2 linked regions of the Methanothermobacter marburgensis str. Marburg genome follow. Each later gene encodes a partner of the first gene's protein in a complex. Links are inferred from orthologs where the notes say so. Each region holds a gene or a part of one and is shown on either strand. Other genes may lie near its edges.

Region 1 (7,762 bases):
GGTGCGTAATGTACCACCTTTTCTGACACACTGCCAAGGAGGTGCTTGTCAACCAGGCTCTTACCTGTACCCATTATGATGACGTCAACGTCCTCCTCCTCTGCAAGTTTAACTATTTCGTCTGCAGGGTTCCCCTCAAGCATAACTCCCCTGAACTTCACGTTGGGGTTCTCTGGACCTGTGAGTCCCTTCTCCATGTCCCTGAGGATCTCCTTACCCCTCTCTGTTAACTCCTTAACCATCATCTCCTTAACCTTCTTTGGGGTGAGGAAGGGTACAGAGGTATCAACCACGTAGAGGCATATAACCTCCGCCTCCCTTCCATGGAGGAGGTCCAGGGTGTGCTCTATGAGTTCGTCCATGTATTCTCCCATTGTTGGAACCAGAATTTTTCTGTACATTTCAATCACGCCAGTACAAAGAGTCTCATGACAACGTATGATATGTATACTGCAAGTAAGATTATGCCTCCACTCCTTTTAAGTTTCATGTCCCCCTGCTTTATAAGTAGCACCAGGAGTACCGTCACAAGTATCATGATTGGTGCGTCAAATCTGAGCGAGAGAGGTTCAACAGGCACCGGGGCTATGAGAGCAGGGACACCTATACCCACAAGTATGTTGAAGGTGTTGCTTCCAAGTACCGTGCCTATTGAGAGCTCATGGAGGCCCTTCACTGCAGATGAGAGTGTAACCACAAGTTCCGGTATACTTGTACCTATGGCCAGTGTGAAGAGACCCATTATCATGGCTGGTATCCCTGCAATGTCTGCAAGTTCCACACCACTGTATACCAGGATTCTGCAGCCTATAACAAGACCAGTGAAACCTACAACCGTAAGGGCAAGTTTTTTAAGGTCAAGTGGTTCCCTCTGAGTTTCATGGGAATTCTCATCAGAATATGATTTCTGGGCCTTTATGAGTCTCCACAGGTAAACAGAGTAAAGCAGTACCATTGCAACTGCTGCCAGTCTCCCTATATTCCCGAAGAACATGAAAAAGAGTAGTATCAACCCTGTCATGAGGGTGGCGCTGAAGTCCCTTTTCAGGCCATCTGCGTTTGTCTCTATGACCCCTGCAACCAGTGCAGATATCCCGAGTATACCTGCAATGTTCCATATGTTTGAACCTATGACACAGCCAACCCCTATGTCTGTACTGCCTGAAAGTGACGCTATAAGCGCCGAACCAAATTCAGGCAGGGAAGTTCCAATGGCAGATGCTGTAACACCAAGTATAACTTCAGATATGCCCAGTGAGGATCCAAGATCCACAAGGTTGTCCACAAAGATATCCGCAGATTTTATAACCAGAATCAGTGAGACCACCAGTGCAGCTATAAGAATCAATACATTTCCAAGCAAGTTATCACCACTGAAAAACTTTCTTCCATTCCCTCAAGACCAGTATATTAATTGCATATTGACACTTAAATCTTTGTGCCGGAAATATGTTGCCGTTTTCTTCTATTTAAAACATTCCATTATAATAAAAATAAATTATTTAGTAATAACAACAGTTAAAAAAAATGAAATTTCTGGCTGCTCCTAGAGCAGCTTGAAGAATGGGTGGTCTTCCACAGCCTCGGTGCCTATGTCCTTGGCTGCTTCGCTTATGAATATGTCAGCCATTGCACAGGCTGGGAATGCCATCCTGGCGTTTTCTATCGGACCGTAGAGTACGAAGTCACCACCGGCCATCTGCTGGATCAGGTTGGATCCAACGTCACATACAGGCCAGGCTTCTTTGTGTTCCTTCTTGTACTCACGGAGCCAGTCCCAGGCTGATGGCACGTTGTGGATACCGCTACCAACAGGGTAGCCCCATTTGCTCTTAACTGCAAATGAGGTCCTCACAGCAACACCTGCCCCCTGACCGAGTGGTGTAACTGCAACGTCCATGAGGTACTTGTCGATACCACAGTCGGCGGCCATTTCAAGAAGACCCTTGTCTATTGTACCGGCACCGTCTTCCCAGATTCCAATTTTACCCTCAACTGTGGGGTCCATTGGGTTGAATCCAAGGACGATTGAAGCTGAGAGTTTGGTGTTCTTGAGTGCCTCAAGTTCTGACTCGTCGGCGGCCATGTTGACTGAGTTGTAGATGGCCCTGTCCTCAAGGCCAACTTCACTGGCGTACTCTGCACCGGCGATTCTTGCCTCACCGGATGTTGAGTCTATGAAGAATGGTGCGTCGGTGATGTCACCCACAAACTCCAGGTACTTGACTATTGCCTCGGGTGTCTGACCGAAGGTCTGTACGATGTGGGGGTTACCTGTGACATCTGACATCTCTTCCTGTGTCTTTATGAGGGCTTCTGCCTTGTCCTTGTCAAAGACACCTGCCTTTTCATCTTCAATGATGCTGTGTCCACCATAAAATATTGTTCCTGCTAATACGGTTGGGTACTCTCCTGGCTGACCACCAATTTTGGTTCCAGCTATGTCCAGTACGATCTGTTCCTTATCAAACCTAAACATATGTAAACCTCCAAGCTATAGTCCGAATAGGGATTTTAAAAGTCCTTTTAACAATCCTGCAAACAGTATGTTGGTTACTGCAAGGATAATCAGACCTATCACAATACCATATAAAATACCAATATCTCTACCGATCTGCTGTCCTATGCGCTGTGAGTACTCACCGACAGTGAACTCCACCTTTTCCTCTATTTCATCCAGTTTCTCATTGGCCTTGTTGAATTCATCAGCAGAGACAAGTACGCGGGGTATTGTGGTTTTTTCTTCCTCTGACATCAGATCACCCCTAATATGCTCATCATTGCAGGCACACCAACAAGGAGGACAGCCAGGAGGAATCCTATGGCTATACCTGAAATCCTTGTGGCTATGAGGCCCGCAAATAACCTGCCATCTCTACCGATGAGCTGGTTTCGGTATTTTATGTCCTCTACAACGTTTTTAATGCCACGTATATTCGGTTTGTTGGATAGTATAATCATCTGGAAGCCTCCCTAGACCAGTAGAAGTATGCCCAGTGTCAGGGTGAAGGCAAGACCTATCATTATACCCTGAACCTTACCTGAGTACATACCGGCGAACATTCTGTTGGTGGAACCTATCATTTTAACCTGTGTCTGGATGTTCCTCATCCTCGCCTCAATAAGGGCTGTTTCTGGTGCCACAGGTTTGACCTCTTCGCCTTCCTCTTCTTCTCCGCCTTCCTCGACCTTTATGATCATGGCCTCTTCTTCGAATGCGCCGGGGTCCTTCTCGATGCATTCCTTGACCTTGGCCTTGATGGCGTCGGCGTCCTCAACGTCTATGAGGTTGACGATCTCCAGCTGTTTCTGGAACCTCTCAATACCCTCATCAGGTATGTTTTCAATGTATGGAATGGCACCGGTTGCACCGATGATGTTCCTCTTATCAGGGTCCACACCGTTCTGGTGCAGGGCCTCTATACTCTGACCTGTGATGTGTCCCTGTACCTCTGAACCGCAGAGTATAAGGAACCTGATGTTGGGGTTGGATATGAGGTTTGCGATCATCTTTTCGATTCCGAGGTTCTCTGTCTTGCATGGCCCTGCGATGGCAGCTCCTGCCTCAACAGGTATGTCCTCGATGTGAGAGGCGAGGGTGGTGGCAGCCACAGGACTTTCAGGGTCGCCCACGATGTAGTCACCGTTAACCACAGGCCATCCTTCAGCAGGTGATTTCTTTTCAACCACTTATAACACCTCCTATAAGAGCAGGGCAAACAGGATGATCAGACCAAGTATGAACCCGTAAACTATGTTGGTGAGTTTACCTGCTGTCAGGTATACTCCTTCCCTTCCAGGGTAGGAACCCTCAGGGATGGTTGTTGGGTCCAGTGAGTTAATCAGATCATCTGCTGTAGCCTCTAATGCAGCTATCTGTTCGTTTATTTCGTCCATGGATAATATTATTACTTCCCTTCCAAGGGCAGCCCCTATCATACCGGTGGAAGGATCAAGGGTCAGGTTGTATTCCGGAGCGATCTTAACAAGTGGTAACATTTCCATTTTTAAGCCTCCTAGTGCTCTTCCTCCTTAGGCCAGAGACCTGACCATTTCACGGATGCTGCTTCCTCGAAGGATGCGCTCACGAATGCCCTGAATGCCACTATCCAGCAGAGTGCACCGATAAGTGAAACAAGCCACCAGCTAGGGTTGAGCCCTATTCCAAGTAGACCCACGATGGCCATTGATATGAACCCTGTTGATGCTGCAAGTTTAAGTGTCCTTGTCTGGTTCTCATTTGGACCAAGACATGCGTTGAATGGGTGCTGAATAGCCATTGTGTTGAGGATGAATAGCAGACCTATGAATCCTGTTGTTATGACTGATGTGAGCATTGTCTGCAGTGTGTAGCTACCTGCAATGGCTGCTGAGAATCCAAGGACTGAAAGTGCTGCTGCACCTGAGATCTCCGCGGTGCACTTCTCGAGGATTGGGATTTTCATCTTAACTATCTTCTTACCCAGTACAGCCACAACCACGCCGAGTATCATTGCCAGTATCAGTGCAACAACAGGTACTGCAATGGCGGGTACCACAAACACTGATGCAAGTCCAGCCACCACACCAACTATACCTATTGAAACTGACATGTACCCGATTGATGGCACACCGGTACCGAGACCGTAACTTGCAACCCTCCTTATGGCGTCTGCGCCCCATACTATTGCACAGACAGCCCCAAGGGATGCCAGGACTGGTCCTATGACCGGGTTAACTGCGGATGCATATATACCTGCAAGTCCGCCCAGTATTCCAAGTGCCATGAGCCTGCTCTCAGGTATGGCTGCGCCGGCCGGTCCTCCAGCTGCTACTGACATTAGAAGACACCTCCGTATACGAGTAATGTTGAAAGGGCCCCTGCAACAATGGAGGCTATGAGACATGCGACTATTCCCCTGCCGATCCTCTTGAATTTAGGATCGTGGAAACCTTCTATTGTACCCCCAATGTTGTATGATGCAATAACCGCGTTTATGAAGAATATACCCACGGCAAAGATTGCTGCAACACCTGCAGCACCCATTGCACCATATGACAGGGTCTTTAGGGCCTCGTTGAGTGCCCAGTAGATGAGCCCACCACCAATTCCACCGAGGGCTCCTCCTATTATACCGCTGACAAAACAGACCGTTGGAAGACCATGCCCCTCGGTACCTGGGGTGACGTATTTTTCCTGTTCCATGCCTGTTATTGGGTCGACGCTGACCTTTGCAGATACCGGGACGGTACCCACACCAAAGACGTAGATCAGGTTACCCACCAGCATGGTGATACCTATCATGAGCATTGAACCAACTGCACCGGCAGCCATTATCATGAGGGGTGACTGTCCGGTCATTGCTGCGGCGGTTATGAGTCCTGTGAGACCCGCACCTGCAGCAAGCATAGCTGTACCGGTACCCACACCTGTTGCTGTTGCCATAGCTGCTGGTGCACCACCCACAGGTACGAAGTGGACACCTCCACCTATGAGTACTCCTCCAGCGGTTATAGCTCCTATCAGTAATAATGGATCCATTTATTCTTCCTCCTTGTATGGTCCATATCTGTTCCTTGCAAAGACTTCAAGCCTGTTGTTGAGGATTATCAGTAACAAGACTATTATGAGACCGGATATTATTCCGCCGGTTATGCCGAAGACTATTGTGTTCCAGAAGCTGAGGAATACTATTGCACCGAATGCGAATCCTGTTAGGGGTCCGCCGTACTTTGCACAGAAGTGAACAACGTCCATTGAGTTTCTTGCTCCAAGCTCTGCCTTTGTTGTTATGTCACCGTGAATCGCAACAGGTATACCTCCACCGAATGGGTACTGCTGGTACTCCCTTTCAGCACCGTAGTGGACGTCCCCTGTTGATGAACCGATTGCACCTATTGTTATACCCCAGAGCACTGCAAGAAGTGGCAGTGGGAATGGGTGTGCAAATCCAGGGATCGGTAATGTCATGAGATATGATAATCCTACAGTACAGAATGTCACAATAAAGCCATGCCCTGCAATTGGGCCTAAATGCTGAACCAGCATGTCCATGAAGAGTGGCTGGTTGAACTGGGACTGGCTGACAATTCGTCCCATGTGGGATGTTACAGCGTAGGTTGTGTGTACCATTGCGGCAATTACAGCACCGATTGCAATGGCCATTATCACAGGTAGCTGCATTGAATTCATAAGGACAAATGCAACTGAACCAGCAATTCCGCACCAGGTTCCGTAGGCAACGGGTTCCCCTGAAACGGCCTTGTTGATTATTCGGTGCAGGTGTCCCATCTGTGGTGCCAGCTGAACCTGTGAGTTGGGGTTACTCTGGGATCCTACGTCAGACTCTAAGTCCTCTGCGGCTCCTGCTATGGTTGCAGCTGCACCCATGAGAGCTACAACACCTAAACCTGTTATCATAGGGTCCATATTTCTTCCTCCTTTTATTTTTTTGAATAAAAAAAATTAGGTGCATTACACTTAAAAAGTTTGTGTAATGCACCTTCGTTAATCTATTTTGCGGGTGTTATGAGTGCTCTTTCACCGGCTGGTTCGAACTCTCGCAGAGCACCTTTGGCGAATTCGCCACGGACGTTGGTGAAGTCGAAGACAAGGTTGTCGTCTGCAAAGGCTATTTTCACCAGTGGGTTGAACACGAAGGCGTCTCCACGGGCAGCGTGTGGTGCCTGTGATATACCTGCGTATTCACCCTGGTGTCCCACGTTCATGGCGTAGTTTGGATAGTTAGGTCCACGAAGCTCCAGTGGCAGTCCCTCGTCGCCCCTTATTGAGAAGACGTTGGATGCACCACACTGGTCCTGGAGGTCGTAACCGTAGAATCCGAGCCTTGAGTGCTGTTCTTTGTGGAGGTACATTGAGAGGTACCATCCGCTGAGACCTGTCTGGGCGTTTCCTGTTGCGAATGCTGTTGAACATCCAGCTGCAGCTGCAACGACTGCTGCCCTCTGTGATCCACCGAACTGGTCTTCGAGGAGTGCTGGGTATTCCTCGTACTGTTCAAGGCCGTAGAATGTGACCTCAGTTGCAACGTCCAGGACGGTGTCCATGTTGTTTGGTGCCTCACAGAGTCCGTACTTGTCTTCCACGTACTCCTTACCGAAGTAGGTGAAGTCGTCAAGTATGTTGTCTGTGTATGCTGCTGTGGCGTACTGTGTGAATCCGACACCACCTGACATGTATGATCCTAGCCAGATCTGGTCGTAGAGCATTGCACCGGTTGCCACAACGTCAAGTGACACCCTGACAGGGTCCTCATAGTTGACCCTTGAGCTCTGACAGATGTCTGCAAGGTAACCGAATGGTACACCACCAGGCTCGTTTTCACCCCTTGCACGTCTCACAGGCAGGTATGTACCCATGTGTATGACTTCAGCGTGTTTTGCAGCGTATGCGAAGTCACCTGTTGCGGCTTCACCTGCTGCCTGTTTGTAGGCTGAAATCATGGACATACCTATCTGCATGGCGGACCATCGTGAGGTTGTTGCACCGTCACAGGTCCTTGAGACTATGGTTGGGATCCTGACGACCTGCCAGATTCCGTCACCAACCTCTGCCTTGAGGGTTTCTGCCTGGTCCTCTGGGAACTGTTTGTTGATGTCTATGACGAATGCAGGGTCGATTTCATCTGCTATTTCGTCGTTACCTGTGAATACCTTGACGTAACTGTCTGCCACCAGTGCAGGGTGGGTTTCCACCATGTGTTCCTGGACGACAGCTGCACCCGGCATTGCGTGGTTCACTGTTTCAAGGTAGTGGGTTATT
Region 2 (5,428 bases), 360 kb from region 1 along the record:
TCCACGGCCTCAACTATGCCCCTGGCTATGGGGTGACTGGAGGCTGACTCAACGGCTGCAGCATAGGATAGTATTTCCCCTTCATCCATTTCAGGGTCAAAGGATATGACATCGGTTATTCCCAGCTCACCAACAGTCAGTGTCCCTGTCTTGTCAAAGACAACAACATCAGGGTTCATGGCGTTTTCGAAGGCTTTCCGGTTCCTTATGAGTATCCCCCTTCCTGCTGAGATTGCGGTGGAGACCGCTATCACAAGGGGTATTGCAAGTCCCAGGGCATGGGGGCAGGCGGTGACCATGACCGTCACTGACCTTTCAAGTGAGAAGAAGGCTCCCATACCAATTGCGTACCACGCTGTGAATGTGATAGCCCCCCCTGTAAGGGCGACAAGGGTTAACCAGAATGCCGCCCTGTCTGCCAGCACCTGCGTTCTTGTCCTTCCCTCCTGGGCCGTTCCCACAAGCTGGATTATCTGGGAAATGAATGATTCCTCACCAACACGCTCCACCTCCACGGTTAGGGAGCCTCCGGTGTTGATGGAACCCCCAATAACCAGGTCACCAGGGGATTTTCTGATGGGAACGGACTCCCCTGTGAGCAGCGCCTCATTTACATGGGACTCCCCCTTTATCACGGTTCCATCAGTGGGTATCTTCTCCGCTGACCTCACAAGCACAATGTCACCTGGTTTGAGGTCGGCCACATCAACATCCTCAACCTTCCCGTCGACCAGGAGGTGGGCCTTCTTGGGGATGAGCCTTGCAAGCCTCTCAATGGCCCCTGAGGCGCTCCGGACGGATCTCATCTCGATCCAGTGCCCCAGTAGCATGACGTCAATAAGGGTTACAAGTTCAACGAAGAATACCATACCCTCAAGGCCCGCCAGTACCCCCAGGCTGTAGATGTACGCCATGGTTATGGCCACTGCGATGAGGGTCATCATACCGGGGGTTCGGGATGAGATCTCCCTCAGGGATCCCCTCAGGAAGGGGTAGCCCCCATAGAAGAAGATGATGGAGGATATAATCAGAACAACGAATTCACTACCCTCAAAGCTTACCAGAACAGTCCCTGTTGGCAGTTCACCAAGCAGGATAACAGGGATGGTAAGTAGGAGGCATACAATGAACCGCCTCCTGTATTCCATTTCATGGTGTCTGTGCATCTCCATCCTAGATCACCCCCAAGTGTTCCATGACGTCTCTGGGATCATTCAGCGGGGGGTAGCATCTGCTGCCATCACAGAGGTAGTAGGCGCAGCCCTCAGGCGGGGCCCTCTTACCCCTAAGGTGTGGGGGTGCAATGGGCCAGTCACGGGGCATAACGGTCATGGTGAAGTCAGGTATCAGTTTCTTCATGAGCTCCACGGGTATAACGGGGTTTCCGCTGCATACGACGGTGAGTGACCTCCCTCCACTGATGGCCCACTCTAAATTGGAGAGGAGGAATGTGTGGGCTGCCGGTGCAGATTCAACATCACCGGCAAAGGCCCTCATCACGCCCCTGGCAGATTCTGTTAGATCATCATCCTCGAGGATGCCTCCCAGCCTCAGGAGGTTAAGCATCTGCACAGAGTTTCCTGAGGGTATAGCACCATCAGTCGCATCCATGGGTCTTACTATTAGCTTGGGGTCATCGGTTAAATAGAATCCACCATCAGGGGCACCGAATCTATCCTCAAGGGATTCTGATAGTTCAAGGGCCATCTCAACGTAACCCTCCCTGAAGGTCGCATCATGCAACTCAAGGAGGCCCCAGATGAGGAATGCGTAATCATCGAGCTTTCCGTCTATTCCAGCCTCCGAGTCACGGTAGCGGTGAAGAAGCTCACCATCCACGTGTAGGTTGTCCATGATGAATTTGAGGCATCTCTCTGCGGCGGCCAGGGCCTCTTCGCTGTCGAGGATCCTCCCACACGCTGCAAGGGCCCCAAGCATAAGGCCGTTCCAGTCAGTTAATATCTTATCATCCAGGGCGGGGGTCGGCCGCTCCATCCTCCTCTCAAGGAGGTGCCTCCTTGCATTCTCTATGATCTCATTGAGCTCATCAAGTGTGAGGTTGAACTCATCTGCAACCCTCCATGGGGAGCCAATGTGGAGTATGTTCTCCCCCCTCACATCACCTGCAAAGTTTCCATCCTCAAGGACGTTGAAGTAGCGCATTACAACGTTTGCGTCATCCCCCAGGACCTCGCGTATCTCAGAGGCCCTCCAGAGGTAGTACTTACCCTCAACTCCCTCACTCTCGGCATCCTCTGCTGAATAGAAAGCCCCCTCAGGGGACTGGAGGTTTCCAAGAACGTATTCAACAATCTCAAGGGCGGTTTTTTTGTAGAGATCATCACAGGTAACCTGGAAGGCCTCCAGGTAGGCTTTCAGTATCAGTGCCTGATCATAGAGCATCTTCTCAAAGTGTGGCACAGTCCAGGTGGGTTCAACCGCGTATCTGTGGAATCCGTAGCCCAGCTGGTCATATATGCCCCCGTACCTCATCCTCCTTAGGGTAAGGTTAACCATCCTCAGGGCCTCATCGTCCCCTCGCCTCAGGTGATACCTCAGGAGGAAGTAGATGTTGTGGGGTGTCGGGAACTTCTGGTAGGACCCGAAGCCGCCGTTCCGGGTATCGAAGTTCCTCCTTAGATACTCATATGCTGCATCCACGGTTTCAGGTTTGAGTTTGGATGCTTTCGCCACAGACTTTTTAAGGGCACTGACAACATCCCTGGCAGTTTTTACTATTCCATCAGGGTCGTTCTTCCAGAGCAGAACCACCCTTTCGAGGATTGTCCTGAGGCCTGGTACACCGCCCCGGTCGTCGGGCGGGAAGTAGGTTCCTGCAAAGAATGGTTCCCCCTCAGGTGTCATGATGATGGTGAGGGGCCAGCCACCTGTCCCGGTCATCATCTGGCAGACCTTCATGTATATGGCGTCGATGTCAGGGCGCTCCTCCCTATCAACCTTGACAGCCACAAAGTTTTCATTGAGTATGTCTGCGATTTCAGGGTCCTCAAAGGATTCCCGTGCCATCACATGGCACCAGTGACATGTCGAGTAGCCTATGGATAGAAATATGGGTTTTTCTTCCTCCCCTGCCAGCTGGAATGCCTCATCCCCCCACGGGTACCAGTTAACAGGGTTGTGGGCATGCTGAAGCAGGTAGGGACTCTTCTCATTTATCAGAGAATTAGTGAATTCTTTACCTTTCATTTCCTCCCCTCAACATCAATTATGTTGATCCGGCTTTATTAATATTAAGAGGCGTTTGCTGGTGAGGATTCGAATCATTTATTATTTCCCCAATCAAATATGGTACCTGTTGGTGATCCACAATGAGTCTCATCATAACATACATAAGTACCAGGGGATGCGTGATAGCAGGAGACAAACGCAGAATAGCCTACTTTGGGGATAAATCAAAGAGGGAAAAGCTTGAAGAGGAACTATACAGTGGGAAGATAAAGAGTGACGATGAACTCCACAGAAGGGCGTCGGAGCTTGGTGTCAGTATAAAGGTCACAGATGACACAGCCAAGGTGAGAAGCCTGGGGGATGTGGTTGTTGGGGAGATAAGCCAGAAAACCCCATTCGAGACAAAGAGGAGAAGGATATACGCAACAACAGGGGCCTATCAGATAATAGATCTCACAGGCTCAAGGATAACCAGCATGGAGAAGGGTGAAACTGCGATAATCGTCTTCGGAAATAAGGTGGCCAAGGAACTGACAAACAGGTTCCTTAAGAAGAGGTGGAAGACAAAGACGACCCTCAAGGAGGTTGAAAATCTTTTCAGGGAACTCATGGATTACGTTTCATCCAGAACCCCCTCAGTTGGCAGTAAATATGATATCTTCATGAAGAGTCCCTCACTGGATAAAAGGAGCGCACATAAGCTTCTCAGCGATACAATCGTTAGGGACGTCCGGCTCCTCCAGAAGTGGAGGGCTAAACTTAAACAAGAGATGCTTGATCGCAGAGAGGAGATGAAACTGGCATCCAGAATACTCACTGAGGGGGAGGTTGGCCGTGTAATCAGTCAGGACGGCAACCATGTTGAGGTGAAACTTTCAGATGGTGTCGAGGCCTACGACACCAGATGGAAACGTGTTGCAGGCCCCGGTGAGAATGTTCTCATGAGGCTCTCAGACGATGTTGCGGTGGCTGCAGGTGAGGGGGTCGCTGTGAGGAACGAGAACCTCTGCGTGGACGGCAGGGACATAAAACTTGAGTGCGACGTCATAATCTGCCGCACTGAGGAATAGACTTTTAAGAAATCGTCAGGGGGATAGATTTTTATAATCTCCCCCCATTACATAGATAGGTGATATAAAATGAGGCTAACATTTCTGGGGAGTGGTGGCGGACGATTTCGCCACCATAACACAGAAGAGGATGACCGGTGGACTTAGAATTGATGGATTCGGTGGAATGAACATCCATGTGGATCCCGGTCCGGGTGCCCTTGTGAGGTCCTACCAGTTCGATGCTGACCCCAGAAAACTGGATGCAGTCATGGTCTCACATTCACATACGGACCATTACACCGACGCCGAGGTACTCATAGAGGCGATGACAAGAGGGATGACCCGCCAGAATGGGACTGTTGTGGGTAGTGTGAGTGTCATAGATGGCTACAGGGACTGGGGTCCCTGCATATCAGATTATCACAAGAGAAAATCTCGCTGCCTGACACTATCCCCCGGCGAGACCGTGGAGATAGGGGAGATTGAGGTGATGGGTACAGGGACCGTGCATGGAGACCCCACAGGGGTGGGATTCAAACTGAGGGCCGGTGATCTTACAGTATCCTACACATCGGATACAGAATACTTTGATGGGCTCTCAGAATACCACAGGGATGCGGATGTTCTCATAGCAAGCGTCATAAGGCCCGGGAACGACCATATAAGGGGTCACATGTGCACCGATGACTTCATAAAACTCGTTGAGGAGGTTGAACCGGGACTTGCGGTGATGAGCCACCTTGGAATGAAGATGATACTCAATGACCCTGAAATGGAGGCATTCAGGGTTCAGGAGGTCACAGGGATCCGTACACTGGCAGCGAGGGATGGGATGAAAATTGAACTGGATGAGAGCGGCATTTTTAACATGATCCGCTGATTTTGCCTGAGATGGTGCGGAAGGGTGAGAACCTGGGGCACCAAAAAATTTTATATAATAAAAATGCATTAATTCTTGACATGCCCCGGTAGCTTAGGTGGGAGAGCGCGGGATTCGTAATCCCGAGGTCGCGGGTTCAATCCCCGCTCGGGGCTCTTATTTTTTCATGGAATGGTTCGGTCAGAAGGGCTCCAACCAGGAGTCCGAGGGCTATTGCAATCACCGTCATTGAAAAGAGTGTTATCTCGGCAATGGAGGTCAGGTAGTTCTTTCCAAGGAGATTGGCAAGTCCTATGAACCCTATGGA

Evidence for each region. Proteins that work in one complex are often made in the same cells at the same time.
Region 2: the proteins of mtrA (region 1) and MTBMA_RS05595 are in contact, whole or in part, in a crystal structure (PDB 6ZW0), measured with the Methanocaldococcus jannaschii proteins. The link is inferred for Methanothermobacter marburgensis str. Marburg from one-to-one orthologs.

What each region holds. Positions count from the first base shown.
Region 1 is NC_014408.1:1,417,559-1,425,320, forward strand. What follows is about bases 1,833-4,754. They hold mtrA (tetrahydromethanopterin S-methyltransferase subunit A), read right to left. Parts: upstream 3,691-4,754; coding sequence 2,974-3,690; downstream 1,833-2,973. Other genes in these bases: mtrH (tetrahydromethanopterin S-methyltransferase subunit H), read right to left, coding at 1,833-2,479; mtrG (tetrahydromethanopterin S-methyltransferase subunit MtrG), read right to left, coding at 2,495-2,755; mtrF (tetrahydromethanopterin S-methyltransferase subunit F), read right to left, coding at 2,755-2,961; MTBMA_RS07530 (tetrahydromethanopterin S-methyltransferase subunit B), read right to left, coding at 3,703-4,005; mtrC (tetrahydromethanopterin S-methyltransferase subunit MtrC), read right to left, coding at 4,017-4,754. In the rest of the region: MTBMA_RS07500 (universal stress protein), read right to left, coding at 1-401; MTBMA_RS07505 (calcium/sodium antiporter), read right to left, coding at 407-1,363; more of mtrH, read right to left, coding at 1,547-1,832; more of mtrC, read right to left, coding at 4,755-4,820; mtrD (tetrahydromethanopterin S-methyltransferase subunit D), read right to left, coding at 4,820-5,521; mtrE (tetrahydromethanopterin S-methyltransferase subunit E), read right to left, coding at 5,522-6,409; mcrA (coenzyme-B sulfoethylthiotransferase subunit alpha), read right to left, coding at 6,493-7,762. UniProt on the Methanocaldococcus jannaschii protein: Part of a complex that catalyzes the formation of methyl-coenzyme M and tetrahydromethanopterin from coenzyme M and methyl-tetrahydromethanopterin. This is an energy-conserving, sodium-ion translocating step.
Region 2 is NC_014408.1:1,059,094-1,064,521, reverse strand. Bases 2,443-5,294 are described here. They hold MTBMA_RS05595 (DUF2121 family protein), read left to right. Parts: upstream 2,443-3,329; coding sequence 3,330-4,259; downstream 4,260-5,294. Other genes in these bases: MTBMA_RS08910 (threonine/serine exporter family protein), read right to left, coding at 5,258-5,294; MTBMA_RS05590 (MBL fold metallo-hydrolase), read left to right, coding at 4,354-5,121; MTBMA_RS05600 (thioredoxin domain-containing protein), read right to left, coding at 2,443-3,207. In the rest of the region: MTBMA_RS05605 (copper-translocating P-type ATPase), read right to left, coding at 1-1,172; more of MTBMA_RS05600, read right to left, coding at 1,174-2,442; more of MTBMA_RS08910, read right to left, coding at 5,295-5,428.